DNA from 3 places in the Thermostichus sp. OS-CIW-31 genome. Region 3 is predicted to be linked to each of the others. Evidence: riboswitches for the same ligand, from Rfam matches in the RefSeq annotation. Region 3 holds a riboswitch; each other region holds the start of a gene.
What was found. Region 3 has a riboswitch for cobalamin ahead of ACVWY9_RS06500 (TonB-dependent receptor plug domain-containing protein). Riboswitches for the same ligand answer to the same signal wherever they lie in the genome.

Region 1: another riboswitch for cobalamin. It lies ahead of ACVWY9_RS13165 (sirohydrochlorin chelatase); the one in region 3 lies ahead of ACVWY9_RS06500 (TonB-dependent receptor plug domain-containing protein).
Region 2: another riboswitch for cobalamin. It lies ahead of metE (5-methyltetrahydropteroyltriglutamate--homocysteine S-methyltransferase); the one in region 3 lies ahead of ACVWY9_RS06500 (TonB-dependent receptor plug domain-containing protein).

The regions. Positions count from the first base shown of each region.
Region 1 covers NZ_JBSSDA010000029.1:15,512-25,687, forward strand. Annotated here, with positions in the region: gene ACVWY9_RS13160 (heavy metal translocating P-type ATPase) at 1-1,680, shown strand, start outside; cobalamin riboswitch at 1,808-1,943, shown strand; gene ACVWY9_RS13165 (sirohydrochlorin chelatase) at 1,974-3,017, shown strand; gene ACVWY9_RS13170 (hypothetical protein) at 3,115-4,011, shown strand; gene ACVWY9_RS13175 (PAP/fibrillin family protein) at 4,020-4,637, opposite strand; gene ACVWY9_RS13180 (L-threonylcarbamoyladenylate synthase) at 4,693-5,406, opposite strand; gene ACVWY9_RS13185 (hypothetical protein) at 5,425-5,799, opposite strand; gene obgE (GTPase ObgE) at 5,839-6,897, opposite strand; gene ACVWY9_RS13195 (30S ribosomal protein S1) at 7,093-8,061, shown strand; gene ACVWY9_RS13200 (hypothetical protein) at 8,377-9,249, opposite strand; gene ACVWY9_RS13205 (CobW family GTP-binding protein) at 9,294-10,176, opposite strand, start outside.
Region 2 covers NZ_JBSSDA010000011.1:23,472-33,647, forward strand. Annotated here, with positions in the region: gene ACVWY9_RS08030 (ABC transporter ATP-binding protein) at 1-271, opposite strand, end outside; gene ACVWY9_RS08035 (ABC transporter permease) at 276-1,169, opposite strand; gene ACVWY9_RS08040 (ABC transporter permease) at 1,166-2,167, opposite strand; gene ACVWY9_RS08045 (ABC transporter substrate-binding protein) at 2,152-3,777, opposite strand; cobalamin riboswitch at 4,026-4,230, shown strand; gene metE (5-methyltetrahydropteroyltriglutamate--homocysteine S-methyltransferase) at 4,687-6,951, shown strand; gene ACVWY9_RS08055 (cell division ATP-binding protein FtsE) at 7,129-7,815, opposite strand; gene ACVWY9_RS08060 (WecB/TagA/CpsF family glycosyltransferase) at 8,009-8,758, opposite strand; gene ACVWY9_RS08065 (hypothetical protein) at 8,964-9,305, shown strand; gene ACVWY9_RS08070 (RNA-guided endonuclease InsQ/TnpB family protein) at 9,277-10,176, opposite strand, start outside.
Region 3 covers NZ_JBSSDA010000008.1:55,242-65,417, forward strand. Annotated here, with positions in the region: gene ACVWY9_RS06500 (TonB-dependent receptor plug domain-containing protein) at 1-1,032, opposite strand, end outside; cobalamin riboswitch at 1,075-1,227, opposite strand; gene ACVWY9_RS06505 (hypothetical protein) at 1,849-2,373, opposite strand; gene rsmH (16S rRNA (cytosine(1402)-N(4))-methyltransferase RsmH) at 2,550-3,461, opposite strand; gene aroA (3-phosphoshikimate 1-carboxyvinyltransferase) at 3,696-5,030, shown strand; gene ACVWY9_RS06520 (TIGR03792 family protein) at 5,066-5,416, shown strand; gene ACVWY9_RS06525 (DUF502 domain-containing protein) at 5,413-6,189, opposite strand; gene ACVWY9_RS06530 (SRPBCC family protein) at 6,484-6,951, shown strand; gene ACVWY9_RS06535 (GNAT family N-acetyltransferase) at 7,029-7,544, shown strand; gene ACVWY9_RS06540 (thioredoxin domain-containing protein) at 7,640-9,745, shown strand; gene ACVWY9_RS06545 (Fur family transcriptional regulator) at 9,793-10,176, opposite strand, start outside.

The DNA.
Region 1 (10,176 bases), on a different contig from region 3:
CACCCGGATGTCTATTATGAGGTGTCGGCGGTGGTCACCACCCTGATTCTGGTGGGCAAGTGGATGGAGCAACGGGCTAAGGGGCAAACCTCCGAAGCCATTCGCAAGCTGATCGGGCTGCAACCGAAAACGGCAAGGGTAATTCGCCATGGGGTGGAGCAGGATATTCCGATTCGGGAAGTGCAGGTGGGGGATCGGATCCGAGTGCGCCCCGGAGAGAAGGTGCCGGTGGATGGGGTCATTCTAGAGGGATCCTCCACCCTCGACGAGTCCATGGTGACCGGCGAGAGCCTGCCTGTACTCAAGTCGGCGGGGGATGAGGTGATTGGGGCAACGCTGAATCAGACGGGCAGCTTTGTGATGGAGGCGCGGCGGGTGGGCAAAGACACGGTTCTGGCCCAGATCGTGCGCCTGGTGCAGGAAGCCCAGGGATCCAAAGCTCCGATTCAACAGTTGGCGGATCGGGTCACCTCCTGGTTTGTGCCGGCGGTGATTGGGGTGGCAGTTCTAACTTTTGTGCTCTGGTGGGTGCTGGCCGATAACCCGACACTGGCCTTGGTGAACACAATTGGGGTGCTGATCATCGCCTGCCCTTGCGCGCTGGGGTTGGCGACCCCCACCTCGATCCTGGTGGCCACGGGACGAGGGGCAGAATTGGGGATCCTGGTGAAAAGTGCCGACAGCCTGGAATTGGCCCACCACTTGCGCACGGTGGTCTTGGACAAAACTGGCACCCTGACTGAAGGTCGCCCTACCGTCACCGATATTTGGGCTAATGGCTCCTCTCCCCTGACGGTGTTGCGCCTGGCAGCGGCAGTGGAGCGGCACTCGGAACACCCTTTGGCCCAGGCGGTGGTGCAGAAAGCCGAAGCCGAAAAAATTGTGATCCCTCCTGCCTGGCACTTTCAGGCAAGGGTAGGCAGTGGGGCAGAGGCTTGGGTGGAAGATCAGTGGATTCGCATCGGTCGGCTGAGCTGGCTACAGGAGATGGGGATCCCTTGTGATCCCTCTTGGTCAGAGCGGGTTCAGACCTGGGAAAGCCAGGGCAAAACGGTGATCGGCGTAGCCCAATCCCAGAGCCTGGCGGGGCTGTTGGCCATTGCCGATCCGCTCAAACCCACCTCTCCTGAGGCAGTGCAACACCTGCAACAGATGGGCCTAGAGGTGATCCTGCTAACCGGGGATAACCCCACCACGGCCCAAGCGGTTGCTCGGCAAGCAGGCATTCAGCGGGTAATTGCCCAAGTCCGTCCGGATCAGAAGGCAGCTTACATACGCAGCCTAAGACAACCTCGACACCGGGTGGCGATGGTGGGAGATGGCATTAACGATGCTCCGGCTCTGGCAGAAGCCGATGTGGGGATCGCCATCGGTACGGGTACGGATGTGGCGATGGCCGCCAGCGATATAACCCTCATGTCGGGGGATCTGCGGGGAGTCGCCACAGCCATTCAACTCAGCCGGGCTACCCTCAACAACATCCGCCAAAACCTCTTCTTCGCCTTTATCTACAACACGCTCGGGATCCCGATTGCTGCTGGGGCGCTCTATCCCTTCACAGGCTGGCTGCTCAACCCCATGCTGGCCGGGGCGGCAATGGCCCTGAGTTCCATTTCGGTGGTCGCCAATGCCCTGCGCCTGCGACACTTTCAGCCCCCCAAACCAGCGGGCCGGCGTTAGGCCCTCTCCCAGGGGCAAGGGGGATTAGCGCGGCAACAGTTTTGCTGCCCTTTGAGCATGAGTCTGCCGTACCGCTCATGTCTCGGGGCTATCTTCTGGCAGACAAGAACATCCCCCCCGGGAGCTTGGTGAATGGCAAGAGGCAAGCTAACTTAAAAAGCTCAGGCAGACTGGGGAAAGCGCGGTGCAAGTCCGCCACTGTGACGCAACTGTGATGGGATCCCTCCCTCAGCCAGAACACCCACCTGCCGTTGTCCTGTACCCCTTGCGATTCACAAGGAACGGAGTTTTTTGTGTTGAATACCCTCAGTGTTTCCCCTCCGCTTGCGGTTGGGCAGTCTCCTGTTGTCCCCCTGCCCCTGTTGCTCATCGGCCACGGATCCCGCGACCCTGAAGGGCGGCAAGCCTTTCTGGAGTTGGCCCAAGTCTACCAATCCCTCACTCCCCATCGACCGGTGATCCCTTGTTTTCTGGAGCTGACGGAGCCGAGTATCGCCCAAGGGATCCAGCAGTGTATTGCCCAAGGGTGGCAAGAGATTGTGGTCCTGCCGCTGCTGTTGTTTGGGGCCCGCCACAACAAGTTCGATGTGACGATGGAACTGGATCGCCTGCAGGCCCTCTATCCCCAGTTGCGCATTCGTTACGGTGGGCCGCTGGGGATCCGCATCGAGATCCTGCAACTGCTGCGAGACCGATTGGCTGCTCTGATAGCTGCCCAACCGCGGCGGATCCCAGAGGCAGAAACCGTGCTCCTATTTGTGGGTCGCGGCTCCAGCGATCCTGAGGCCAATGCCGAAGCCTGTAAACTGGCTCGGCTGCTTTGGGAAGGATCCGGGTTTGCCGCTGTGGAGACCTGCTTTATCGGCATTACCCATCCCCGCCTGCCTGTGGGGTTGGAGCGGGCCTCGTCCTGGCATCCGCGTCGGGTGATCGTGCTGCCCTACTTTCTGTTTACGGGGGTGTTGGTGAAAAAAATCGAGGCGGCAGTGGAACAACAACGACAACGACAGTCGGAAATCGACTGGCTCATGCTGCCGGAATTGGGCCTTGTGGATACGGTGCTGCACAGCCTGCAGCAACTGGAGCAGGAAGCCCTGCAGGGCCAAACCCAAATGAACTGCCACCTGTGCAAGTTTCGCCTGGCCGTGAGCGCAGAGGTCAGAGCTGGGCATACCCATCACCATCCTCACGAGCATCATCACCACCATCACGGGCACGGATCCCATCACCATCCTCATTCCCACCCTCACCACGACCACGGCCATACCCACGCAGCGGCTGGGGATCCCTGGGCCCAATTAGAGGGCTACCACCAACGGGCATGGCAGGTGCCCTGAGAGGGAAACAGAGGCTGCTGGCGGGATAAACTGAGTGCAGACAGGCCATTTTTGAACCTGGTTTTCCCGCTCTAGCGATTGTGATAACGAAAAGCCAATGACGATGTTTTCCCGCTCCTCTTGGGTCTCGGGTGCCGCTGCTGCGGGGAGCGGGATTTTCGTCTTCGCTCTGGTGGTGGGGCTGCTGGATCAGATCCTGCCCACCCTGCCCAAGGTTTCCCTCTCCCTGGCCGGGATCCCTGGGATCCTGGCTGCCGCTGGGGCCTCCTATGGGGCCTGGCGGGTGGTTCAGATGGGTCTGCAGTCGGGCTCCTGGACTGATTTTCGGGCCTCGCTGGTAGCGGCTCTGTCTCCCTTTGATCCCGCCGATTATGGCGGCAACCCTCGGCAACCCGAGGAGGATTCTCTCCCTTTGCAGTCGGTTGACGAGGATCCTCAAACCCAGATCCGCGATCGACAAATTCTTGATCAAGCTGAGCAGCAGACGGAAACTGAAACCGAAGTAAGCGAACACACTCAAGTAAGACTGCAGGGCAAGCAGCACCAGGATCAAGCTTCGCAGGCCAAGGCCCAACAGTTGCAGCCCCTACAAGAATTGTCATCACCTTCTTCCCCAAGCCCTGAGTCGGCAAAACCCACACCAGAGCCAGAGCTCAACCAAAAACTTCGCCAACTCCAGATGCAGGTCGCCACTCTGAAAATAGAACTGGAACTCCAAGAAATCCAACTGCAGCAGTTGGAGGTGAGGCGGACTCGGCTTCAGCAGCAGAAGCAGAAACTCAAGCACGTTCTGCGTCGCACGGCGTCCGAAAATCAAAGGCTGCGCTTCTTACAGGAGCAAAAAGCCCGGCAACTGGAGCAAACTCAACAGGAGCTGCAAGCTTTGCGGGAGTCCTACCGCGCCTTGCAAGTTCTACAGGAAATAGGCTTCACCCTAACCCAAAACCTATCTCACAAAATAGCCGAAACGGAACCCTCTAAGCCCTCCGGCTAGCCGAAGTCTCAACTCACCCGTTTCAGGACAAATACACTCCCCTCGCTGCCCCGGCCCATCCGCAAATCTTCATCCAAATAGGTGATATCCAGCCAGCCCGTTGGCTCGCGGCGGCGAATATCGATTTGAATAGCCGGGATCCGCTCCGGAGCCCGCTCGAGCAAATAGAGAAAACTCTCGATCTCGTAGCTCATCAAAGCTTGGGATCCGAGCACCAATCGCTCGAAAATCACCCTCACCCGGCGCTCAGATTCGGGGTAAAAGCGTGCCGATACCGCCAAGATTCCCCGTGGCACCCAAGCCCCCAGCCAGCCGGATCCCTGGATCTCCGCCACGTTGAAGACCCGTCCAGCCTTGGCCCGAATACACTGGTAGATCTCGCCGGTGGTCAAAAAAGGCAACTGTGCCAGCCGCAGCAGAGCTGTGCTCGTGGTAAATAGGGTGAGCCAGTTCCCCTCCAACCCTTCAGGAGCCGATGTTGGCTTGGGGGTGGGGTTGAGCGCTTCTAGGGCGGCAATCTGAGACAGGATCTGGGCTTGCTGCTCAGGGGAAACTTTCCGGCCCCGGTCGGTCGCCTCCAGTAGGTGCAGCAGAGCCGATTTTTGCTGAGCCAGGGCCTCAGACATGGGCACACTCCGAAGGCACTGACCCTATTTTAGAGAACGCGGGATCCCTCTGCCCTTAACCGTCTTCTCCCACCAGTTTCAGGTTCAGATCTGCCACCTGCTCATACCCCAGCCCGGCCCGCACCACCAGCGGCTCGGATCCGGTCAAATTGATTACCGTAGAGACCTTGGCCCGGCGGGGGGCATCGTCATCCAGCACCAGATCCACCTGTTTTTCCAACTGCCGCATCTCTTCAGCCGCAAAGATCCCACCCTCATCCCAGGGGTCGCTCTCCCACTCCCAGGCTTGCCCAGAACTTAAGTCCAGGGATCCGACGGGATCCCCCCCCAGCTTGGCAGAGGTGGAGACAATTGGATTGCCCAACTCTTCCAGCAAAGCCTGACAAATGGCCGAGTCGGGCACGCGGATGCCGGTGGTTTTCCGTTTGGGCTCCATCACCAACTTGGGCACCAGCTTGGTGGCCGGCAACAGAAACGTAAACGGGCCGGGGATCAGCCGCCGCATCAGCCGATAGGCCGAATCGGTTACCTGGGCATAGTGGGCAATGCGTGAGAGAGAAGGGCACAAAAAGGTAAGAGGCTTGTCGTTGGAGAGCTGCTTGATACGGCGTACCCGCTCCACTGCTTGTTTGTGGGTCACATCGCAGCCAATGGCATAGACTGTATCGGTGGGGTAAAGCATCACTGCCCCCTCCCGCAAAGCCGCCGCAATCCGCCGGATGGAACGGGTCTGGGGCTGTTGAGGATGCAGCTTAAAATACTCGGCCATCGGGCAGGTGGAAAGAGGTCAAGACTCGGAGCAGCTCCCCCCCAAAGGGTTTTCCACAAGAGGGCGGGGGGTCGGTGGCACCGACACCGGCAGGGATCCCTGAGATTCGGGCCAGTCCTTCAGTTGTTGCATCAGGGCTTGGATGTGCAGACGGGGCAGATAGGGCCAGTCGCCCGCTTCTTCCAAATCTTGAAGCACCCGATACAGAGCTTGACGGGTATTGGGCAAAGACTCCCGAAAGGCACCTTCCAGGATCGCGCGGTGCAACTCCTCCAGCAGCCGCAGGAGCATCAGCAGCTCCACACACGCTCCCGCCCTCGCCTGAGCCGCCTGTTCAACGGCCAACATGATCTGACGCAAATCCGGTGGCAGATCCTCCGCCGAGATATACATAGCCACTCGTCTCTGGGTTCTGGGAAGGCAGGGGCTTTCCTATTCTAAGATTCTTCCGCCGTGGGACTGGATGGCTCCCACAAGATCCAACTGCGCAGACTGTTGGGATCCCCGACCCAGGCACTGCCACACCCGCTGCAAGAGGGCATCCAGCCCCTGCTTGGCAATCGCAGAAATGGTCACCACCGAAGTGCCGGCAGCAGCAGACAGCCTCTGGGCGCGCTCGGCAACCTGCTGGGGATCCAGAACATCGATCTTGTTCAAAACTAGGATTTGTGGCTTATCGATTAACCCGTGGCCGTAGGCGCGCAGCTCCTGCTGAATGATCTGGTAATCCTTGACGGGATCCGCCGCCGTGCCATCCACCAAATGAATCAGTACCCTGGTACGCTCCACATGGCGCAAAAACTCGTGGCCCAGCCCCACCCCCAAGTGCGCCCCCTCGATCAACCCCGGAATATCGGCAAACACCACCCCATCTCCCGATGGATGGGGCACCACCCCCAAATTGGGCTGCAGCGTGGTGAAGGGGTAGTCAGCAATCTTGGGCCGGGCAGAGGAGACCACCGAAATCAGAGTGGACTTGCCCGCATTGGGCAGGCCGACAATGCCCACCTCGGCAATCAACTTCAGCTCCAGGCGCAGGCGCACCCGTTCTCCCGCTTCGCCCTTGGTGAATTGGCGGGGGGCGCGATTGTGGTTGCTCAAAAAATGGGCATTGCCTAAGCCGCCTTTGCCCCCACGGGCTACCAGCAATTGATCCCCTTTGCCCACCAGATCGCCCAACAATTCCCCCGTCTCCGCATTGAACACCACAGTACCGCAGGGCACCCGCACCAGCCGATCCGCACCACTGGCCCCGCTGCGATGGTTGGGCCCCCCTTTGGCCCCGTGTTCCGCCTTGATCACCGGTTGAAAGCGAAAATCCAACAGAGTTTGCAGGCCGGGATCGGCCACCAAGATCACTGAGCCGCCCCGCCCGCCATTGCCGCCGGATGGCCCCCCAGCCGGCACATACTTTTCACGGCGGAAGGCAACGATGCCATCTCCGCCATTCCCCCCTTGCACTTCAATTTCGGCTTGGTCGATAAAGTGCAATCGTTCTTCTCCCAAATCTTCTATCTTCCAGCTTGGCAAGATGCCGGGAAACTTGCCACAAAAGACGCTCCTCTAAGCTACGATGGTATTTCCCAGCCACATCCTCCCCAGGTGGGAAAGTGGAAGTGGGATCCTGCCAAACTCGATTGGCCTTCTACCCTTTATCCCGCGCAACTGATCTGTTACTGCACCCCTATGAGTCGATTCACTGCTGCCGATGTAGGTTTTACCACTGAAGACTTTGCCGCCCTTCTGGATAAGTACGACTATCACTTCAGCCCTGGCGAAATTGTGGCGGGTACAGTATTCTCGGTGGAGCCACGCGGTGCTTTGATCGATATTGGGGCCAAAACGGCTGCCTTTCTGCCGCTCCAGGAGATGTCGATTAGCCGCCTGGAAGACCCGCACGAGATGCTGCAGCCGGGAGAAACCCGCGAGTTTTTTATCCTCACCGAAGAAAACGAAGAGGGACAGCTGACCCTCTCCATCCGCCGCATCGAGTACATGCGGGCCTGGGAACGGGTACGGCAGCTCCAGAAAGAAGATGCCACCGTTCGCTCAACCATTTTTGCTACCAACCGAGGTGGAGCCCTGGTGCGGATTGAGGGGCTGCGGGGCTTTATCCCCGGATCCCACATCAGCACCCGCAAGCCAAAAGAAGAGCTGGTGGGCGAAGAGCTGCCCCTGAAGTTTTTAGAGGTGGACGAAGACCGCAACCGCTTGGTGTTGAGCCATCGCCGCGCCTTGGTGGAGCGGAAGATGAACAATCTGGAAGTGGGCGAGGTGGTGGTTGGCACGGTGCGGGGCATCAAGCCCTATGGTGCCTTCATCGATATTGGCGGCGTCTCCGGCCTGCTGCACATTTCCGAGATCTCCCACGATCATGTTGACACGCCCCACAGCGTCTTCAACGTCAACGACGAAGTGAAGGTGATGATCATCGAGCTAAATGCGGAGCGGGCGCGGATCTCGCTGTCCACCAAGCAACTGGAGCCCAATCCCGGCGACATGATTCGGGATCCCAAGCTGGTTTACGAGAAGGCCGAGGAGATGGCAGCCAAGTACCGTGAGCAACTGCTGGCCGCTAAGCAAGGACAAGCGGCAGAGGCCCCACCGGAAGTGGTGGAAGAGGAGCTGGAATACGCGGCGACGGCTGTGGAATGATCACAAACTTTGCGTATTTCTGCCTGCTACAAGGCTTAGCTAGGCCGCCGAGAAGCCCGGCCCTCTCTCGCTTTAGCGGCGCGGAGCGCTTTGCATCAGCATGAGTGCGGAAGTATGTCACGGCATGAGCCTTTGGTTCCATCAGTGTGAGTGGGGAGCTGAGGAGCGATCCATAAGCCCGTGGGGGCGGGGGCAGTCCAAATGTCCGAAGAGACGGGTACTGCTGCTGTGGCGAAGTAGGCCGACGGCGCTCACGCAGGGCTGCAAACCTGCGCCAGTAACGGGAATCCCCCGCTCCTGAGCTTGAGGAGATGGTCAAAGACTGTAGATCTGCCCATCCATGAGCAGATGGGTGATGCCTTTCTTTTGCAGTTGGGTGCGCACAATCTCCAGGATGTAGCCGGGAAACTGGATCACCCGGTAGGGCGGGTAGGTGTTGCTGCCCCGACGGCTCATTTCGGAAAAGCGACGGGCCACCTTGTGGTTGTCGAAAATGGGCAGCGTATTGGCGTTATCCATCCCTTCGATGGGCAGGGATCCCGAGCCAAAGAATTCTTTGAGAGGGCGGGTGGTCAGTTCTTGGTAGCGGTCAACAACGACGTAGCAGGTTTCCGGCAGGGTGAGCTCTTCCAGGGGTAATACCTGAATTTGATAGCTGGGATCGGTGAGGGGATCCTCTTCTGGCCCATCTTCATCTTCTAGGAGATAGTCAGGGTCGTCCTCATCCTCGTCTTCGAGGTCACGGTCTTCTTCGGTCTCTTCCTCATCCTCTTCCCCGACATCCTCCACATCTTCCTGAAGCTCAGCCGCCAACTGCAGTTCTTCTGGGGGCAGTTTTGGCAGAGACTCTGTTCCAGCGGTGTTATCCTCGCCTTCGTCGTTTGCGTTCGGCTGCAGCGAGGGAGATGAAAAAGGCAGCTCCGGCTCCAGCGGCAAAATCTGCTGCTCTGGGGCTGGGATCCCGCCAACAACAGCTTTTTCCCCCATGTCTTTGCGGCGGGCAGCCGAGCGTTTGAGATGGATCAACCGCTGATACTCATCGGCAGCGATATTTTCCTTCAACACGCGGGTGATGGTGGTGATGCTCACCTGAAATTGCTCCGCCAATTCGACGGCGGTCGCTGCCGAGCCGCGGTAGGCGCTAACAATTTGCTGTTGTTCTTGCTCTGAAAGTTTGCTGCGAGCCATCCCAGATCACCCAATCCAAAAACCGAAAAAACTGAAGAGGATCCTTAGCCAGCGGCGGTTGCCCCGCACACCCGGCTGAGGCCGGCAGCCAGCTGTTCCGGCTCCAGCCCTTTGCCAATCAACACAATTTTGGACAAGCGGGGCTCATCGGGATCCCAGTCCCGTTCCAGAAAAAGGGTTTGCCGCTGGCCCACCTGATGAAAGATAACCCGCTGCGGCTCATCCACAACCCACAGCACCCCCTTGGCGCGAAAAAGGGTCTCGGGCATGTCTTGTAGCCAATCGCGAAAAGCCGCCAAATCCAGCGGCTGCTGCAGTTGAAAGCTCACCGATTGGATCCCGTCTTCCTCGAGGTGATGGCTATGGTGGGCCTCAGTCTCTGCATTGGGGAGCCTGGGATCCCACAATTCTGGGCGGAAGGCATGCACATCCAAGATGCGGGCCAGAGGCACCTGGGCATGGGTGGTGAGCAGGCAAGGGGCAGCGGGGTTGTAGCGGCGCAGATCGAGAAGGATCCGCTCTCGTTCGGCTTCGTCGATCAAATCCACCTTATTGAGCAACAAAATGTCAGCGCTGCCGATCTGGTGGGCGGCGGTTTGCGAGCGCTGGAAATTGCGCCAGTATTCGGCACCGTCAACCAAGGTCACCACGCCATCCAGGCGCAACTCCTCATGAAAGACCCTCTGCACAAATAGCTCGGTCACCTGCCTGGGATCCGCCACGCCGCTGGTTTCCACTACCAGATAGTCCAGCGCCTGGGCATGCTGGAGCAGCTGGCGGGCCGCCCGTTCAAAATCCTCTCGCACCGTGCAGCAGAGGCAACCATTGTTGAGCTGCATCAGCCCCCCCTCGGGCATGTTGACCAACTCGCCATCGATGGAAATCTCGCCAAACTCGTTGAGGATAACCCCAATGCGCAACCCATGC
Region 2 (10,176 bases), on a different contig from region 3:
CAATGGCCTTGCCGCGCAGTTGCCTACACCGCTCAGGGGTCAAGGGCTGCCCCTGAAATAGGAGAGTACCGCGCAGGGTAGCGTTCTCTGGCAAAAGACCCAAGAGGGCATGGGCCAGCAAACTTTTGCCCGATCCGCTGGCCCCCACCACTGCCACCACCTCCCCTGCCTTAACCTCCAGATCCAGATCTGTAATCACCTGAAGGTAGCGGCGGCGCAGCCCCCGCTCGTATCGGCTGAACCTAATGTTTAGGCCGGAGACCACCAACATTTCCCTACTCCTGAGCCGTACGCGGATTGAGAAGGGCCTGCAGGTTTTCTCCCAGCCAGTCAAAAGCCTTGACCGACAGCAGCAGCAGCAGTCCAGGCATAACCCCCAGCCACCAGTAGCCGGTGGAGAGGTGGCGCATGGATTCGGCCAGAATAATGCCGATGGCCGGTAGGTGCGGCGAAATACCTACCCCAATGAATGAGAGGGCTGCTTCGTGCAAAATGGCGTGGGGAAACAGCAGAATAAGTCCCACTAGGAGCTGGGGCAAAATGTGAGGCATCATATGGTAGCGGGCAACCCAGAGGGAAGAGCGGCCCAGTCGGTAAGAACTCTGGACATAGTCAGAACTGCTGACCTGTAACACCTCGGCCCGCACCAGGCGCGCTAGGCTGGGCCAGTGGGTGAGGGCAACGGCAACAATGACTCCCCGAACTCCGCCGCCGACAGCAAAAGCTATAAGGATCTGCACCACCAGGTGAGGCAGGCTGAAACATAGGTCAATCATCCAGCAGATCGAGGCATCCACCCAGCCTCCCACCGTGCCACCCACCAAACCCAAAACAGCGGCGATCACCACGCTGACGGCGGCAGCCAGCATGCCTACCCACAGACTAAGGGACATCCCGTGCAAGGATCGGGCCAGCATATCCCGCCCCAGCCAGTCGGTGCCGAAGGGATGGGCCAGGGAAGGAGGCTGATTCCGCTGAGTTAGGTTCGGGCTCAGTCCGGTATCGCCGATAAGCCCAGCGCTGCAGAGGATAGACACCAAAAAAAAAGCACACAGTCCAATTGCCCACAGAGTCTGCCGCCTGCGCTCTCCTTTAACAGAGGACTCTGAGAATTTCATCCCCCCATCGGCATCAGCAGCAGCAACACGAGGCGATGCAAAAGGGATCATCCTATCCTCCCGCCAAGGCGAATGCGTGGATCGACAATCTGGTAGGACAGGTCAGCTAGGGTATTGCCGGCATAGACAAACAAGGCGCTGAAAAACACAATGCCCACCAACAGAGGCACATCACTGCGCAAAGCTGCCTGTACCGTTGCTTGTCCCAGTCCTGGATAAGCAAACACCTGTTCCACTAACACTGAGCCACCAAACAGTTCCCCAAAGGAGGCAAATTGCAGCGTCAGCGCAGGCAGCAAGATATTCCGCAAGCCGTGGTACCACAGGATCCCAGCCAGGCTTTCCCCCTGGGCACGAGCAAACAGCACATAGTTGCTGTGCAACACGTCAATGAGCTTCTGACGAGTGTGCAAGGTGATGTTGGCAACGCCGATGAAAGTTAGGGTGAAAGCAGGCAAGAGCAAGTGGTGTAAGCGCTGCCAAAAAGTCACCTCCTCCGCCAACGCGCCAGGTGGCGCGGCGCAACAGATAGGTGTTAGACCCAGCTCTACCGAAAACGCGATCAAGAGTAGCAGCGCCACCCAGAAAGGGGGAGAAGAGGCGAGGGTGTAGGCGTAAAGACGAATACCGCGGTCAACCCAAGTGCCCTGAAACGCTGCGTCCAAAACCCCCAACCCCACTCCCAGGAAACCGGAAAGCAGCCAGGCAATTGCCAGTAAGGGCAGCGATAGCTCAAACCGCTGTTGAATGACCTGCACCACTGGCTGATTGAACACCATTGAGGTGCCCCAGTTGCCTTGAACCATCTGCCCAAGCCAGTTCCCAAAGCGAAGCAGCATGGGCTGATCCAGCCCCCAACGCTGGGCAATCAGGTCTCGTTGGGCTGGGCTGATCTGCAGCATGTCGGCCCCTACATAGGCTTGTACGGGATCAACAGGGGAGAAGCTGAGCAGGGCAAACGTCAGGACTGCCACAGCCGCCAGCAGCAACCCCAGCCGAGTCAGCTTATAAGCCAGAAACAGCAGAACTGACCTCAGTTGCACGTCCATTTCCAACGGGTGATGTTGGCTGTGATTGGCCAACCATGGCCATGAGGCTGTACCTGCGGCTGGCCTATATCCAAGCACTCGTGGACAAAGTAGGTATGATCCAGGTTTACCAACCAAGCCCAGGCTGCATCTCCTTTGGCAGTAAAGCCTTGCTTTCCATCCCACTGGGCTGCCCGCCAGAAGGGGATAGCTTCAGCTTCAGAGGGGGCCTCCATAGCCAGATCCAGCATTCGATCCACAAACGGGTTGGCATAGTAGCCGGCATTGAAAAATCCCCCCTGGGCCGCTTTGCTGTGGTAGAGGTTGTACACCTCAGTTGGGTCATGGCTGCCCCAGCCAAACAGCACCACGTTGCTGTGCATGAGCGGAGTGATGTCATCCCAACTTTTGCCCTCGACATTGAATCGGATGCCCACAGGCCGCAGCATTTCTGCAACAGCTAGGGCCAGGGCTTGGCGAATACTGTCGTTGGCCGGGTAGAGCACGGTGAACTCAGCCCGCAGCCCGTTTTTTTCCACTACCCCATCCCCATCTTTATCGCTCCAGCCTCCCTCAGCTAGAATCTGACGGGCCAGGTCTGGATTGTTGTCCTCAATCTTGGCGGTCGGCTCTTCCCAGGGCAAACCGCTGACTGGGCCATAGGCAGGGGATCCGTAGCCTTCTAGGACTCCATCCACCAGCGCCTGTCGGTCAATGGCGAAGTTGACCGCCTTGCGAATCGCCAAGTCAGAAGTCACATCGTTGCCGATGGGGTATCCCTTTGGGGTTGTCGCACCGGTTTTAGGGGGAAAGGGGAACATCAGCCCTCGGTTATCCACACTGGGAATGGCGTGAAGCTTCATGCCCTCAACAGTTTGCTTAGCCAAAGACTGAGGCACGCTAACCACGTGTACCTGTCCGGCTCGGGCTGCTGCAAAGGCTGCATCCTCCTCCAGGAAAAGGAAAACCAGCCGCCGAATGCCAGGAGTCTGGCCGTAATATAAGGGATTTGCCTCCACAATCAGTTGTTGCCCCTCATCCCACTGCACCAGTCGGTAGGGGCCAGAGCCAATGGGTTTGCGAGCATAATCAGGCCCGTGGGCATGTTGAGGCACGATACCCAAGGTGATAAGGCGGTTGACAAAAGTACTTTGGGGTTTTTGCAGCCGCAGCTCCACCGTATGAGTGTCGATAGCTACTGCTTCCTTTAGGGCGGTTAGGTCGACCAGACCACCACTCCGAGCTGCTTGGTTAAAGGTGTAAGCCACGTCCGCTGCTGTGACAGGTTTTCCATCGGAGAAGACTGCATCCTTTCGTAGGGTTACCGTCCAGGTTAGGCCATCTTGGCTGACAGTGTAGCCAGTCGCCAGGTCGTTTACAATCTCAAGGTTCTCGTCCCGCCGCAGCAGAGTGCTTTGGAACAAAGGCGAACCGTAACGTCCCCAGCCCAGGGTGGGATCAAATCCTTCTTCCCTTTCCCCTCCAATGGCCAGCACGATTTGATCGCTGGATCCTGCTAGCTTTGGATCGAAAGCTGTCCGCTCAGCAGCATTCTGAGCGCATCCAGCCCACATCTGGCTCAGCAAGAAGAGGCCCACAGACCACACAGTTACTTTTAAGCTTGATGCCATAGAAACCCCGATCTGTCGCTTTTTCAGCAAAGCAAAAAGGAGCAAACCCCCTTGCCTCCTGGACAAGACTTATGGCAGCTAAGCTATCACTGCCTTATCTTGAGAGCAATGCAGGGGGGGAGGATGCTTAGAGGATTCCGATGACTTCCTGCAAGACCGCTGGGTGAAAGGTGAGGTCTGGTAGCTCCAAAGGCTGCTGGCTTGGTGATGATTGAAGCACTCTACTCCCGTCTCTGAACTCCGTGATACGATGTAGCTCAGCTATCGGTTCTGACGGGGATCAGCCGCCAGAGGAAACGGGGAAAGAGCAGTGAGAATCTGCCGCTGTCCCGCAGCTGTGATCCGGTTTAGGAGAAGTTCTGCAGCAAATCTCTAGAGTCATTCGCTGCCGATCCAGATCTTGTCCCCCAAAACCGTGTCAGTCAGAATGCCCGCCGATGGTTTTTCTAAACTTCACAACATCTGCGAGGTACAGATGGTAACTGTCTTGGCTTTAGCTCGTTTCTGCTTTCGTTATCCTGAGCATTTTCCCGGCGTTGCTCCCACAAGCTTTCGGTACTCCTCAGCAGTAGAAATAAGTCCAAGAACCCAAGCAAGACTCTGAGCCAGTTGGCCGGGAGAGAGTAAATTTTGGGTGCTGTTGCACCAAGATCTATCAAGATCTACAGCCCGCCTACGCGAAGGAAAGAGTGAGATGTCAGGCTTCCTGACTTCAATTGGTGGCTGGCAAGTAGCCACTGCGATCGCTGGCTGCGTTGAGTATCTTTTTTGCGCAAAAGGCAGTGTTTTGTTGGGGTTCCAGAGGCAAGAGAGGAACAGCCGGTTTCTTCCTTGGCGGGCGGGATCCCAGTTGAGGGCGAATTGAACGCAGGAAAATTAGAAAACTCAGTATTTGGGATGGCACACAACATGACTGCACAAACCATGACATTGGGGTATGCCCGCATGGGCAAGCGCCGCGAGCTCAAAAAAGCTTTGGAAGGCTTTTGGAGTGGTGCCCTAGGGTCAGAGGCTCTGCTGGCTACCTTTTGGGATTTGGAGACTCAAGCCTGGCAGACTCAGCTACAAGCTGGGATTGATCACATTGCGGTAGGGGATCAGACTCTCTACGACCATGTACTGGACTGGGCCACCTGGCTGGGGCTGATCCCCTCTCGGTTCCGAGGCCTGTCGGGTTTAGACCGCTACTTTGCCATGGCGCGGGGGCGGGAGGGCCTGCCGGCTTTGGAAATGACCAAGTGGTTTGACACCAACTACCACTACTTGGTACCCGAAATTGAGCCGGAAGCCGATCCCAGTCCTAACTTTGGGGATTTTTTGGAAAGAGTTCGGCGGGCCCAAGGGATCCTAGGGGAGCGCACCAGCCCCGTTGTCCTCAGTCCAGTGACTTTGCTCTGCCTTAGCCAGCGATCTGGGGATCTGCGGGCGGACTTGGAAAAGCTCCTTCCTCTGTACCGGGATCTCCTCCAGGAGTTAAAACAGCTGGGGATCCCAGAAGTCCAGATTCACGATCCCATTTTGGTTACCAGCCAGGGAAGTGGCCTGCGGGAAGCTGTGGAAATGAGCTACCGCCAGTTGGCAACCGCCGGGATCCCTGTCCACTTGGTCACCTACTTCGATGACCTGGGGGAGACTTACCCCTGGGTGGTGCAACTGCCGGTGGCCGGCATTAGCCTTGACTTTACCCGTGGCCACACCCTGGATCTGGTAAGAACCTATGGCTTTCCGGCTGACCAGATCCTAGGTGCTGGCGTAGTGGACGCTCGGAATGTCTGGAAGGTTCAGCCTGAGACCGTCTTGGCCAGCCTGCGGGAGCTGCAGGGGGTAGCTCCCAACCTACGGGTGCAGCCTTCCGCTTCGTTGCAATTTGTGCCCCACGACGCTGCTCTGGAAGCCCAGTTGCCGGAACCCCTCAGAAATGTCCTCAGCTTTGCCGAACAGAAGCTGGCCGAAGTAGCTCTCCTGGCGCGAGCCCTCAACGGCGAAGACACTGCTGCCCAGCAGGCGGAAATCCAGCAGCAATGGCAGAGCTTTGCGCAGTTTAGCCCCCCCAACCCCCAAGTGCGCCAGGCTTTGGCCAACCTCAAGCTCCAGGACTTCGAGCGATTCCTGCCCTACGAGCAGCGCCTAAGTCGGCAGGTTCAGCTACCACCTTTGCCCACCACCACCATTGGCTCCTTCCCCCAAACTCCAGAGGTGCGGCAGTGGCGAGCTAAGTACAAAAGAGGGGAGGTTTCGCAGGCGGAGTACGAAGCAGCCATTGACGCTGAGATTGCCAAGTGCATCCGCATTCAAGAAGAGATTGGCCTGGATGTGTTGGTGCATGGGGAATTTGAGCGCACCGACATGGTGGAGTACTTTGCCCAGAAGCTGGAAGGCTTTGCCTTCACTGAACACGGCTGGGTGCAGAGTTACGGCAGCCGCTGCGTGCGCCCTCCCATTCTCTACGGCGACGTGGTTCGCCCCCAACCCATGACAGTGCGGGAATTCCAAGTAGCCCAGTCCCACACCCAAAAGCCGGTGAAAGGCATGCTCACGGGGCCAGTGACTATGCTCAACTGGTCCTTTCCCCGTGTTGATATTCCCCGGCGGGAGCAGGCTTTGCAGATTGCCCTGGCCTTGAGAGCCGAAGTGGCAGATCTGGAAGCGGCTGGAGCGGTGATGGTGCAAGTGGATGAGCCGGCACTGCGGGAGGGGCTACCTCTGAAAAAAGAACGCTGGCCAGAATACCTCAGCTGGGCAGTGGATGCCTTTCGCCTAGCTACCGGCGGGGCCAAGCCGGAAACCCAGATTCACACCCACATGTGCTACTCAGAGTTTGGGGACATCATCGAGCACATTGAGCGGCTGGATGCCGACGTGCTTTCCATTGAAAACAGCCGCAGCAACAACAAAACCCTGCTGCAAATTGCCCAGGCTGGGTATCGTCACCAGGTGGGCAACGGCGTTTACGATGTCCACAGCCCTGCGGTGCCGAGCGTTGAGCAAATCCTGCAGCAGCTGCGCACAGGACTGGCCCACTTGCCTGTGGAGCAAACTTGGGTTAATCCCGATTGTGGCCTCAAGACCCGCCGCTGGGAGGAGGTGATCCCCGCACTGAAAAATATGGTGGCTGCCGCTCATCAGCTAGGGGAGGAGCTTCTGGAAACCCAACCTGAGGGTCTGCGCGAGTAAGGCCCACGACCCGCTGATGTAACTGGTCGGGCTGGCTTGACAAGTCGCCGCGGGCGGTGCCGCTGTTGTGCTGATGCGGCTGGCTTAGGGCCTACGGTCTGCTGATGCAACCGGCAAAGCTGCTCTCCGGGATCTCAAAAAGCTTGTGAAGAGCAAAGTAGGGATCCCGGTAGCCCCTCAGCGCAGATCATACAGGCGCCCTCCCTCCATGCGCACCACCCGGTGGCCGGCCCGCTCCACCAGATAGGGGTCATGGCTGGTCATGATGACGGTCACCCCAAAGGAATTGAGCCGCTCCAAAATCTGGAGAACCAAGAGGGAGTTTTCCGGATCTAGGTTTCCTGTTGGCTCGTCCGCCAGCAGCAACACCGGCATGTTGACAATGGCCCGGGCCAGGCTGAGGCGCTGCTGTTCTCCCCCCGAAAGCTCATGGGGAAAGTGATCTCGCTTTTCGGTCAGCCCCACCATCTTCAAGGTCGGCCCGATGCGACGGCGGATTTCTGCGGGGGATAGCCCTTGGGCGCGCAGCACAAAGGCCACATTTTCCGCCAGGGTGCGGTTGGCCAAAAGGCGATAGTCTTGGAAGACCACCCCTAAGCGCCGCCGCAACATAGCCAGAGGACGAGGTGGGATGCGATAGGGTCGCCGCCGCCCTTCAGAAGAAAAGAGACAGACTTGATCGACGATGACCGTGCCCTCGGTGGCCTGTTCCGCCCCGTAGAGTAGCCGCAGCAGGGTGGACTTGCCCGCCCCGGAGACCCCAGTTACGAACACAAACTCGCCGCGGCGCACCTCCAAGTTCACATCCTGAAAAATTAAGTTGCCGTTGGGAAAGACCTTGCTCACGCCCCGCAAGGACACCATGCTGGCCGGGGCTTGCAGGGATCCGGATTGGGTGCTGCTGTAAAAGCCCAGGGTGGCCTCTGGATGGGCTGGGGCAGGGGGATGAGGGGTCGGAGCCGTACCCGCCCAACGGTGTAAGCGAGGAGGATAGCCGATGTGCTGACCGATCACCATAGTAAGCGCCTAGACAGAGGAGGGAGAGAGCGCCGGCAGACTAGGGGCGCAAACGAGAAGAGGGATCCCACAGCACTCGCCAGACAAAGCTGGGCAGAGCTAACATGCGTCGCCAGCGCCAGGGTTCCTGATAGAGACGATACAACCATTCCAGGTGATGGTCACGCCACCAACGGGGCGCTCGCCGTTTTTGGCCGGCCCAAATGTCCAAGCTGCCCCCCACCCCCATCCAGATGGCTTGGGGCAAAAGGGGACGCCACTTTTGGATCCACAGCTCCTGCCGCGGGGATCCCAGCCCCACCCACACCAGTTGCGGTCGAAATTCCTGGAGAGCTTGCAGAAGCTCTTTTTCTTCGTTGCCAGAAAAGTAGCCGTGGTAGCCCCAAATGGTCAAACCAGAAAACTGGGCTTGCCAATGTCGAACCGCTGCCCGGTTGACTTCCGGCCTTCCCCCCACCAGGGCCAAGCGCCACCCCCGTTCTGCCGCCAACGGGATCAGGGCCTCTGCCAGCTCGATCCCCGGCACCCGCTGGACGCGGATCCCTTGCCGTCGCAAAGCCCACACCACCCCAATGCCATCGGGGATCACCAGCTCTGCTGCCTGCAGCACCTGGGCAAAGGCCAGATCCCGCTGCGCCTGCATGATCATTTCCGGGTTGCAGGTAACCACCTGAGCGCCCTGACTCTCCCGAATACGCGCCTCAATCCAGGTGGCGTAGCTCTGTAGGCTGGCCTCCGGCAGAGCAATGTGTAAGTTCACGCCCAGAATCGAATGGATGGCTAACGACACTACCGACCGAACGCTTGTCCCCAGTGAAATCCAACTTTCAAAATAGCCCAGCCCAAAAGCTGAGCACACAATCCAAATCTTTTCCCCCAGGCATCCGCCGTGGCATCAGCGGCGTATTCCCATCAGACCAGGCCGAGAGGGAATTGCCCGACCCAGAGCAAGTCCCTGAAGGTTGGTTGCCATCTTTCGAGACAGGAGACTTAAGATGAAAACTTCGAAGACTCCCTTCGCTCTGCCTCAATTGGCCGCCGAATGGGATCCCAGCCCTGCAACTTCCCGCCGCAGCTTGTTGTTGGCTGGTTTGCTGGCGGGCGTAGGTGGAGCAATTGGATTGCGCAGCCTGCCCGGTGCCGCTCAGTCCAACACTGCCGACATCGCCATTCTCAACGCCGCCATCGACTTGGAACAGCAGGCGATCTGGGCCTACAAAACCGCTGCCGGCAAGTTGAGCAACACCGAGGTGGGCAAGATCGTGTTGGAAGTGGCCACCAAGAACGTAAACTACCCGGCTCCGACCGCTAAGCGGTACGGAGCGGGCTTTCAGTAGCCCTGAGCCTGCTCTGCTCTACCAGAGAACAAAACAGGCCCGAACCTCTAGGCTGGTTTACGACAGCCCCCAAAAGCGCAATCACATTCGCACCATTCAAATCCGCATCTCCTTCCCATCCACAGTGCCCACACTTGAACGACTTGCCACTGCGGTAGGACTTGCCCTGCTCAGGGTGGATGTGTAAGCACCGGTGACAGGTCTGCGACGTGTAAGCAGGCGGCACAAGAATCAGAGAAACCCCTGCAGCCCTCGCCTTGTATTCCAGAAACTGACGTAGTTGGTAGAACGCCCAACTGTTGGCCCTGCGCCGTTCGGCTTTGCTGCGTGGCTGTTGATTGACCCTTTCCCGAATCCCTGTCAAGTCTTCCAGAGCAATAGCGCTGTTTGTCGCCTTTGCCCTAGAGACAATAGCTTTGGAGATGCGATGATTGACCCACGCCTGAAAGCGTCTCTCCTTGCCAGACAGCCGTTGCAACAGTTGACGGCATCTGCGCCGCGAACTGCGTGTGCCCTTACTGGCTTTGCGTTGGAGTGCCGCCCTCAATCGAGAGTAGTGGTCTCGGACTCGGTTCAACTGCTGTCCATTCCAATTGTCCCCGTCTGATGTATGGGCAATATCCGTCCTCCCCAAGTCCACCCCCAGCACTCTACCCGTGCGTTGCGGTGGGCATGGTTCCGTTTCCACACAGATTTGAATGGAGTAGGAACCGTCTTTGCGCTTGACCAGAGTGGCAGATTTGGGATTGGAGCCTGCCAACTGTTCTCTCTGGTAGCGGCCAATCGCCAGCTCAAAGCGCTCCCGACCCTCCACCGTGGTCAGCGACACCGTCCAGTCTTTCTCGCGAAACGAAAAGATACGGGCATCGTA
Region 3 (10,176 bases):
AGCCTTCCAGGTGTATTGCAGTTGGGATCCCCACCCCGTTCGCAGGATCTCATCCCGGGATCCCTGGCTTTGTGGGGCGCTGAAGCGATAGTTGAGGTCGTCAAAAAATACCCTGGCTTGCAGGGATCCCCTCTCTTGATCCCACAGCCAACTGAGATCTAACAGCAGGTCGTTGGTGTTTTGCCCTGCATCGGGGGAGGGAAACTCGGTGCTGCCGGGCACCTGAAACGCTTTATTGAGATAAAGGGCATTTCCTGTTAGGACCTGGCCTTCTGCCAGTTGCCAGGTGAGTTTGGCTTGTAGGTTGTGGTACTCCACTGCCGAGTTCTCCCGCCTGCCTGCTTTGCCCAAACGCCTAATTTCAAAAGGAAAGTCGTTGTTGCTCTGCAGACGGCGATAGCTGACCACCCAGCCCAGATCCTGCACCTGGCCGCGGTTCTGGATCCCTTGCTCATTGAGGCCGTAGCTGCCGATAGCCGCTTCCAGCACGGTCTCGGATCCCGGCTTTGGCTCCAGGGTTACGATGTTGATGACCCCGCCAACGGCATCGGAGCCGTATAAGGTGGAGCCCCCACCTGGAGAGATCTCAATACGCTCGACCACATCTGTAGTGATCTGAGACAGATCGAACCCGCCAAAAAAGCCCAGGTCGTTAATGGGGCGGCCATCCAACAGCACCAACACCTGGGCCGTTCGTCCTCCCCGCATAAACTGGGAGCTAAGGGCTCCCAACTGGGTTCCCGCCGTGCCGTCGCTGAGGATCCCGGGCAGGTAGCGCAGGGCCTCCTGAACGGTTCTTGCCCCTTGCTCTCGAATTTGCTGGCGGGTAATGACGTAAACCGGGCGGGAAGAATCCCGCAGCAAACCAGGACGGCGAAAAGGTGTGGTGACGGGTTGATTTAAAATCTCGGCGCTAACACCGGTTTCCAAAACCTCTTGAGCTGAGGGCGGGGAAGCTGCCGGCTGCGCCCACGCTGGGATCCCCAAAACAAGACCCCCCAGCGCCAGGCTGAGACCTAGAATGGGATTCATTTTCTTTCTTGAAGCTCCTGATTCCGTGCGACGCGGAAGAAATGCGAGCCAGAACCGCAGGCGGGCATCCTGACTGAGGGCATGGGTCTAGCCCAAGCCCATCACAGTTGCGGCACAGCGCCGGATTTGCACCGGACTTTCCCCTTTACATGCCCTGGCTGATCCCCAGGACAACCTGTCGGTACAGCTTTCTCTGCGATTGCTCCGAAAAAGCCGTGCTAGGCATCATACATCCCCTGCTCTGGAGTTCCTATCCTGCCAGGGGGGATGTCATCTCCAGGGGTGAACAGGATCCCAACGGCAATCCCAGGGCTTTGGATGGGCCACATCCCACCAACTTAGAAAACCTGGGCCAGACTTCTTCTTTGCTTTGTAAGCAGTTAAAGAGTAGCCCACTACTATTCCAGATCCTGAGGCCCAGGGATCCCTTAGCCTTTTAGAGAACAGAGCATGACTCTAGTCAATAATAAGCTCAACCATACTGAAAATAATGTATAATATGCTCAGTACGGATTACTACCAGTTGATCTTTCTGTTTACTTTCGAGTCTGCCAACATGGTAGCCAAAGCAAAGCAGAAAATTGGTAGTAAGACGACACGGAAACTGCGCTTTGGGTATTCTACTCAAAGCTTTGCGGGATACCGCCATTCTGGTTGGAAACAAACAGAATGCTATCGCTGCATAGTTGAACAGTGATGTTCAGCAGTGTTCAGCGTAAATGTATCAGATACGCTGAGACTTCACAAGACCCACAGCTTTTGGGAAAGCAAGATGGGGACGCTGGCCTAGCCGTCATGGGCGGGATCCGTATGAATTTAGTACCCAACCGGATAGAAAAGAGGGGCTTTTTCGATTTCTGGCAAAGCCGTTGCCTGGTGGGCTGGATCCGGCTCAACTTGGCTGGGAGAGGCAATCGGCACCTCGATCATCCGATCCGGTACCAGCGGCACCATTTCGGAGCGGTCGGCAATTTCCCGCAGAGAATTGGCAATGGATTCTTGAGTCAGCAGAAACTGTCGTTCGTTGCGCTGCATCTGCTGCCACACCTGGTAACGCTGGCTCCACCGGCTTTGGGTATGCACAGTCCAACTGTAAAGGCTCAACACTGAAACCCCGGAGAGGATAGCCATCCCTGTGGAGATTTGCTTCCACCAGCCTAGGTGTTCTGCCCAAGCCGAATGTTGGCTGCGAGGATGGGCTGATTTCAACTTCAAATTCAAAGGTTGGGTGCGGCTGGCCTGAACTGTACCGGAGAGGGGTCGGCTCAGAGCAGAAGGCTGTCTGTGGCGACGAGGGCTTTTGGGACGATCAAGACCTGCGTTCAAAGGCTGGCTAACCATAGGGCTTAACCTCACACACACCAAGGGATCCGACGGTGCAGGACTGCCGGTTCCGCTTCACCCTAGTTCCCCGCGCCCCCCAACAGCAACCCCCTTCTCCCGATTCCCGGCCTCAGCAGGACAGCTGTCCGCTTCACGGTAGCCGATCTCTTGAGAGCGGGAGAACCAACCTAAACCTACATCTGACTGCTGCGGGCAGCCACTCGCAGTTTGGCAGAGCGGGCCCGTGGATTGCGTTGCCGTTCCAGTTCGGAAGGGGACAAGGGCTTGGGGGTGAGCACCTGCCAACGGGGATCCCTGCGAAAGGCCCATTTCACCAGGCGATCTTCAAGGCTATGGAAGCTGATTACGGCCAACCTGCCGCCGGGTTTCAACCAAGTGGGGGCTTGGGCCAGCAAGGTTTCTAAAGCCTCCAGTTCTCGGTTCACGGCAATGCGCAACGCCTGAAAGACGCGGGTGGCCGGGTGGATGCGGCCTCGCCGAGCTGCCGGAGGTACCGCCTGCCAAACCACCTGGGCCAACTGGGTAGTTGTGGCGAGGGGACGAGCCTGCTCGATGTGATGGGCAATGCGGCGGGCAAATCGCTCTTCGCCGTAACGGGTGAAAATCTCGATCAACTCTTCGACCGGGCGATGATTAACCCAATCGGCAGCGGTTTCCTGAGCGGCACTGGGATCCATGCGCATATCCAGCGGCCCCTCTCCGCGAAAGCTAAATCCCCGCTCAGGGCAGTCCAGTTGCGGCGAACTCACCCCCAAGTCGGCCACGATGCCATCGAAGGGGATCCCCTGCCCCTGCTCATCCCGAAAGCCGTGCTGCTGCAGATCGAAATCGGCAAAATTGAGGTGCCACAGTTGGATGCGACTACTGGGGATCCCTTCTGCTGCAAAACGCGCTTGCGCCGCCTGCAGAGCCGCCGGATCCCGATCCAACCCCACCACTCGGGCAGCTCCCCCCCGCAGCAGCGCCAAGCTGTGCCCACCCCCTCCCAACGTCACATCCAGAAAAGTGCCGCCCCCCTGGGGTTGCAGGTAGGCCATCACCTCCTCGGTCAAAACAGAGTCGTGTTGATACACCTCGCCAAGCACGGTTTGCGGGGGTTCTATTTCTGCTGCTACAAAGTTCAGTATCTGCAAAAAAAAGGCCGAGGCCAGGCCCCGACCGAGGAATCCATGTTGTTAAGGTGATCCTCTGGGAAAAGAGGGGTTGCCGTCAAAAGACAGGCTGTCTTGGGATCCCCGGCAAAATCTCTGGGGCGCGAGTCCCGCTCTGAGTATGATGAGACTGCTCCTGCTTTTGCCAAGTCTGCCGTCAGGGTTGCTGTGTTGACTCACTCTTCTGCTACTGATATCTTGACCCTCTCGCCGGCCAAGGGCCTGCGCGGCCAAGTGAGCATCCCCGGCGACAAGTCCATTTCCCACCGCGCCCTGATGCTGGGATCCCTGGCCGAAGGAGAAACCACCATCCAAGGGCTGTTGCTGGGAGAGGATCCCCGCAGTACGGCAGCCTGTTTTCGGGCGCTGGGGGCAGATATTTCGGAGCTTAACAGCGAGTGTGTTCGCATTCGGGGGGTTGGCCTGGGCCGGCTGCAAGAACCGGCAGACGTGTTGGATGCAGGTAACTCCGGCACCACCTTGCGCCTGATGCTGGGGATCCTGGCTGGCCAGGCCGGGCGCTTTTTTGCCGTCACCGGCGATCGCTCCCTGCGCTCGCGGCCCATGGGACGGGTGGTAGAACCGCTGCGGCAGATGGGGGCCAGCATTTGGGGACGGGCCGGTGGGACGTTGGCACCTTTGGCCGTACAAGGGGGATCCCTCAAGGGCATTCACCATCGCTCCCCGGTGGCTTCGGCGCAGGTGAAATCCTGCCTCTTGCTGGCGGGTCTGCTGGCGGAAGGCACCACCCAAGTCACCGAGCCGGCTCTCTCTCGGGACCACTCGGAACGGATGTTGCGGGCCTTCGGGGCCAACATTCAGGTGGATCCGGAAACAAAAACCGTGGCCGTGGTGGGGGGATCCCGCCTGGTGGGCCAGAGAGTTCAGGTGCCGGGGGATATCAGCTCGGCAGCCTTTTGGCTGGTGGCCGCCTCCATTGTGCCCGAGAGCGAATTGCTGCTAAGGGATGTGGGCCTCAACCCCACCCGTACCGGTGCGCTGCAGGTGTTGCAGGAGATGGGGGCCGATATTCAAATTGAAAACTGCCGGGAAATGGCCGGCGAGCCCCTGGGAGATCTGCGGGTGCGTTCGGCCCGCTTGCGCGGCTGCACCATCGCCGGCGATCTCATCCCCACCCTGATCGACGAGATCCCGGTTTTGGCGGTGGCGGCGGCCTTTGCCGAGGGGATCACCGTGATTCGCGATGCCGCAGAGCTGCGGGTCAAAGAAAGCGACCGTCTGGCTGCCATAGCCCAAGAGCTGAGCCGCATGGGAGCCCAGGTCACTGAATATCCTGATGGCCTGGAAATCAAGGGAGGGATCCCTCTTCACGGGGCCGAGGTCGACAGCCACGAGGATCACCGCATCGCCATGAGCCTGATGGTGGCAGCTCTAGGAGCGCAGGGATCCACCCTCCTCAGGGGAGCCGACTGTGCCCGCATCTCCTACCCCGACTTCATTCCCACCCTGCAACGATTGACTGCTTCCCCCCTGGAGTCTTGAGAGGGCCCATCTTTAACTTTGCCGCCTCTGCTCCTATGTCGACCTGCCCCAGCCCGCCCGGCCCTATCGCCATCGAACATCTCTGCTTCCGGGTTCCTCCCGGTGGGCAAGCAGCCTTTCTTGAGCAAGACGAGCGGGTTTGGGGATCCGCCCTGCGCCGGCATCCGGGTTTTCTGGGCAAAGAAGTTTGGCTGGATCAAGAGGATCCCGAACTTGTCCACCTCATCCTCCGCTGGGCCAGCCGTGCTGACTGGAAGGCCTTTCCCTCCGAGCAAGTGGAGGCATTGGATCGGCAAATGCGGCCTTTTTATGTGCGCTTGGAACAGGCCAAAGAATACCAGCTCTGGCAGCCCGGCCCTTCTGCAGGGACAGGAAAGCAGGATTAAGGGATCCCTTCAGTCTCAAAACCTACCTCAGAGCCCACCGAGTCAGCCCTGGGGGATCCTGCCACCCGCTCCTGCTCCACCAGCTCCCGCAAACTGGGCATGGTCACGGCCAAAGCTCCTTCTCGCCGCTGCAGCCCCGCTTCAAAACTCTCAGGGGTGACAATGCCGCCGGAAATGAGCATCTTAAAAGCGTCTTCCACCGGCATGAACACTTCCACCACCTGGTCTTCCGGCACAATGGCGTACCAGCCCGTCGTTGGATTGGGGGTGGTGGGCACAAACAGGCCAAGGGAGCGCTGCGGCCCATCGGGCCGAATGGGAGTTTGAATGGTGCCCGTCACAAAGGCCAGCGCCCAAGCTCCTGGTCGGGGATATTCCACCAGCACCACCCGCCGAAAGCGCTGATTGTTGGGGGCAAACAAAACACTGACCAATTGCTTCAAGGTCTTGTACACCAGCCCCGCCACCGGAATCGCATGGAGCAACTGTTCGCTGAGATTGAGCAGCCACTGGCCGACAATGTTGCGGGCCATGAAGCCAATCAACAGGATGAGCACAATCGGCGTCAACAGGCCCACCGCCAGATCGATGAGGTTGATCAAGATCGGGTGCAAACCCTGGATGGGATTGAACTGCTTCGGAATGCTGGTCAGAAAGCCAATGCTCCAGGTGGCCACCTCCACCGTCAGCCAAATGGTAGTTGCCAGAGGGATCACCACCAGCAACCCCGCCACGAAGTAGTTCTTAAGATGCTGTTTCCATTGTGAAACCATGGTGAGGTCGTTCCGTCAAGTCAACCGAGTGGATGCACCGAACCTTTGCAAGTGGAGCTTGCAGATGGCAATCATGATACCTGCCTTCTGCATTGCCCTCATGGGGGGCAGCCGCAACTTGCTCGAAAAAGAAACCGGGCTGCCAAAAAGCGCAGAGCCCCAAACTTTCATCAGGCCGATAATGCTATCTTAGGTCGATATAAAATTTTGTAAAGGCAGGGATCCCGTCCCGAGGCGTTGTGGCCAAGCCCCTGGATGGTTTGTGTTTCTGCTGGGTGTAGCGTGGGAGGCCCTATGTCAGAGTCAGATTGGCTAGAGCATACCTGTCAGGTGGAGGTGCCTGTTCCCATTGAGCAGGTATGGGATTTGTGGGCCAACCTCACCCTCATGCCCCGTTGGATGAAGTGGATCCGCTCGGTGGAATTGCTGGATCAGGAGCTGTCCCGGTGGACACTGGATACCCGCGGCCTCACCTTCAGTTGGATCTCCCGCACCCACACGGTGGTGAAACACCAACACATCGGCTGGAGTTCGGTGGAGGGGCTGCCCAATCGGGGCGCGCTGCGCTTTTACGACCGCAAAGGCAGTACCATCGTGAAGCTGTCGGTGGCCTACAAGATCCCGGGGATCCTCGGCAAAATCTTGGATGGCCTGTTTGTGGGCAAAGTGGTGGAGAGCACCATCCAGGCGGATCTGGAGCGCTTCAAAGCCTATGCCCTAGAGCATGCGGGGCCAACCGCCGAAAGTGCCTCGGCCAGCTAGCCTCAGTTTGTCAGGCCCAAGTGTTTTGCTGAACTCCCCCTTCCTTGCCAACCCTCACTGCTGCAAAGGTCTTCTTCATGCCCGATCCCTCTCCTGAGCCTGTCATTGCCCTCTCTCGTCAGCCGGTGGACAACCGCAACATTCGCTTCTCTCTGGAGCGGGGCGAGCTGGATCTGGATCAACTTCTCCTGCTGTTGAACCGCAATGCCTTTTGGGCGCAGAATCGCCAGCGGCAGGAGATGGAGCGGGCCGTTGCCCACAGCCATCCGGTGGTCAGCGCCTGGGATGGGGAGCGCCTGATTGGCTTTGGCCGCGCCACTTCCGATGGGGTTTACCGAGCCGTCCTCTGGGATATCGTGGTTGATCACGATTACCGACGTCAGGGCATTGGCCGCAAGTTGGTGGAAACCCTGATCAGCCATCCCCACCTGCAGTCGGTGGAGCGCATCTACCTGTTCACAACCCATCAGCGCGGCTTTTACGAGCGGATCGGCTTTGTGGAAAACCCCAGCACCACCTTGGTCTTGCACGGGCGCCCTCTGGAGTTTTTGATCCCAGCTGCCGAGCAGGAGCAGGGGATCCCAGGGAAATGAGGCAGGTGAGTGTATCTTGAACAACAGTGGGTTGGCTCTGCCTTGGGAGGAGGACGCGCTAGCCTGAAAAGCAAAAAGGGTGAGAGGGTGTACTCATGGCCAATCGCCTCGCCACAAGTTCCAGCCTTTATTTGCGCAAGCACGCCGAGAACCCGGTGGACTGGTGGCCTTGGATCCCAGAAGCTCTGGAGAAAGCGCGGGCCGAGGATAGGCCGATTTTTCTGTCCATCGGCTATTCCAGTTGCCACTGGTGTACGGTCATGGAGGGCGAGGCTTTTTCCAACCCTGAAATTGCCGCCTTTTTGAATGCCCATTTTTTGCCCATCAAGGTGGATCGCGAGGAGCGGCCGGATCTCGACAGCATCTACATGCAGGCGTTGCAGCTCATGAGCGGGCAGGGGGGGTGGCCCCTCAATGTTTTCCTCACGCCCGATGACCTGGTGCCCTTTTACGCCGGCACCTATTTTCCCGTAGAGCCCCGCTTTGGCCGCCCGGGGTTTCTGGCCTTGCTGCAGCGCATCCTGCAGTTTTACCGGCAGGAAAAGGAAAAAATAGAGGAGATGAAAGGCCAGATTTTGACGGCTCTGACCACCCTCAGCGACTTAGTGCCGGAAGACCACATTCCCGCCGACCTGCTGCGCTCTGGGATCCCCAAGATCCAGCCTTTGCTCTCCAATGCCGGGGCGGTGCAGCAATTTCCCATGATGCCCTACGCTCAGTTGGTATTGCGTTCGGCCCGCTTCGACCCACCAGAAGGGATCCCCGGCTCCATGAGCGCTCTGGAACGGGCCAAAGAGCGAGGCATGGCCTTGGTGCTGGGAGGGATCTTCGACCATGTGGCCGGAGGATTTCACCGCTACACCGTGGATCCCACCTGGACGGTGCCCCACTTTGAAAAGATGCTCTACGACAACGGGCAGATCCTAGAGTTTCTCTCCGATCTGTGGGCGCACGGTATCCAAGATCCGGCCATCGAGCGGGCGGTGCGGCTGACAGTGGAGTGGGTGGCGCGAGAGATGACCGCCCCTGCCGGGTATTTCTACGCCGCTCAAGATGCCGACAGCTTTGCCCGGGCAGAAGATCGAGAGCCAGAGGAGGGAGAGTTCTACGTCTGGCGCTGGCAGGAGCTGCAGGAGCTCTTGGGGGAAGAAACCTTCCGCGCCTTGCAGCAGGCGTTTGACCTATCGCCGGGGGGCAACTTCCCCGATCGGCCCGGCTGCATCGTCTTGCAGCGCCAACAGGGAGGAGCGTTGCCGCCAGAAGTTGAAGCCGCCTTGACCACCCATCTGTTTCAGGCACGCTATGGCTCTGCGGATCGACGAGTTCCCTTCCCTCCGGCAGTGGATGCCCAATCGGCCCGTCTGCAATCCTGGCCAGGGCGAATCCCACCTGTCACCGACACCAAGATGATCGTCTCTTGGAACGCCTTGATGATCTCCGGCCTGGCGCGGGCCTATCAAGTGTTCGGCAACGCAGACTATCTGCAATTGGCTCTGCGGGCAGCCCAATTCATCCTCAGCCAGCAGCGCCACCCTGAGACCGGATCCCTGTTGCGCTTGAACTACGATGGCACAGCGCAGGTGCCCGCCAAATCGGAAGATTACGCCCTGCTGATCAAGGCCCTGTTGGACTTGCAGCAAGCCTGCCTGCCCCTGGTGGGGGATCCCACCCCTCAAGACTGGTTGCAGGCTGCCCTCCAGCTCCAGCAGGAGATGGATGCGCAACTGTGGGATCCGGCCAGGGGGGGATACTTTGTCAGCGATGCCCAGAGTGCCCCTGAGCTGTTGGTGCGAGAGAAGGAGTTCCAGGACAACGCTACCCCTGCAGCCAATGGGGTGGCCATTGCCAACCTGGTGCGCCTTGCCGCCCTCACTGGAGATCTGGACTACCTGGAGCGGGCAGAGCAGGCCTTGAAAACCTTTGCCCACATCATGAGCACCCAGCCGCGCACCTGCCCCAGCCTTTTTGCCGGACTGGATTGGTATAGCAATTGGGTGAAAGTCACCCTGGAGGCCGATTCCATTCCCGCCTTTCAGCAACGATCTTGGCCCACCACCGTCTTTGCTCTCCCCACCGAAGCCGAACCTCTGCCGGAAGGAGCTCTAGGGCTGGTGTGCTGGGGCAACAAATGCCTGGCCCCTGCCAGTTCTCTCGAGCAAATCCAGTCGCAAATCGGCAAAGGCCAAAATCGAGCTTACTGACCTTTGCCCAACTTTTGCTCAGGGCAGCAGGGATCCCTTTGCCAAGGTTACCGCTGGGGCTCCGCAGGCTTTTCCACCCCAAAAAACTCAATGCGGTAACTTTGGATGCGGGTGCCCGTTTGTTGCTCCACTTGGGCCAGCAGTTCAGGCGGCAGCTCCACGTCCACATCCAAGATGCGGTTGCTATCCAGACAGTTCACGTGGCTGTGGGGATGGGTGCGGTTGCCGTAGCGGCGCCCATCGGCACGATCCAAGCACTCGACAATGTTGTGGCTGGCCAAAGCTTCCAGGTTTTGATAAACGGACGTGTGGCCAATCGGTTTGCCCTGCTGATTTAAGCGATCGTAAATCTCGCGGGCGGAGAGGTGCTCGCCACACTGCCACAGCAGCTCCAGGATATAACGGCGCTGTCGGCTCAAACGCAGATTGCA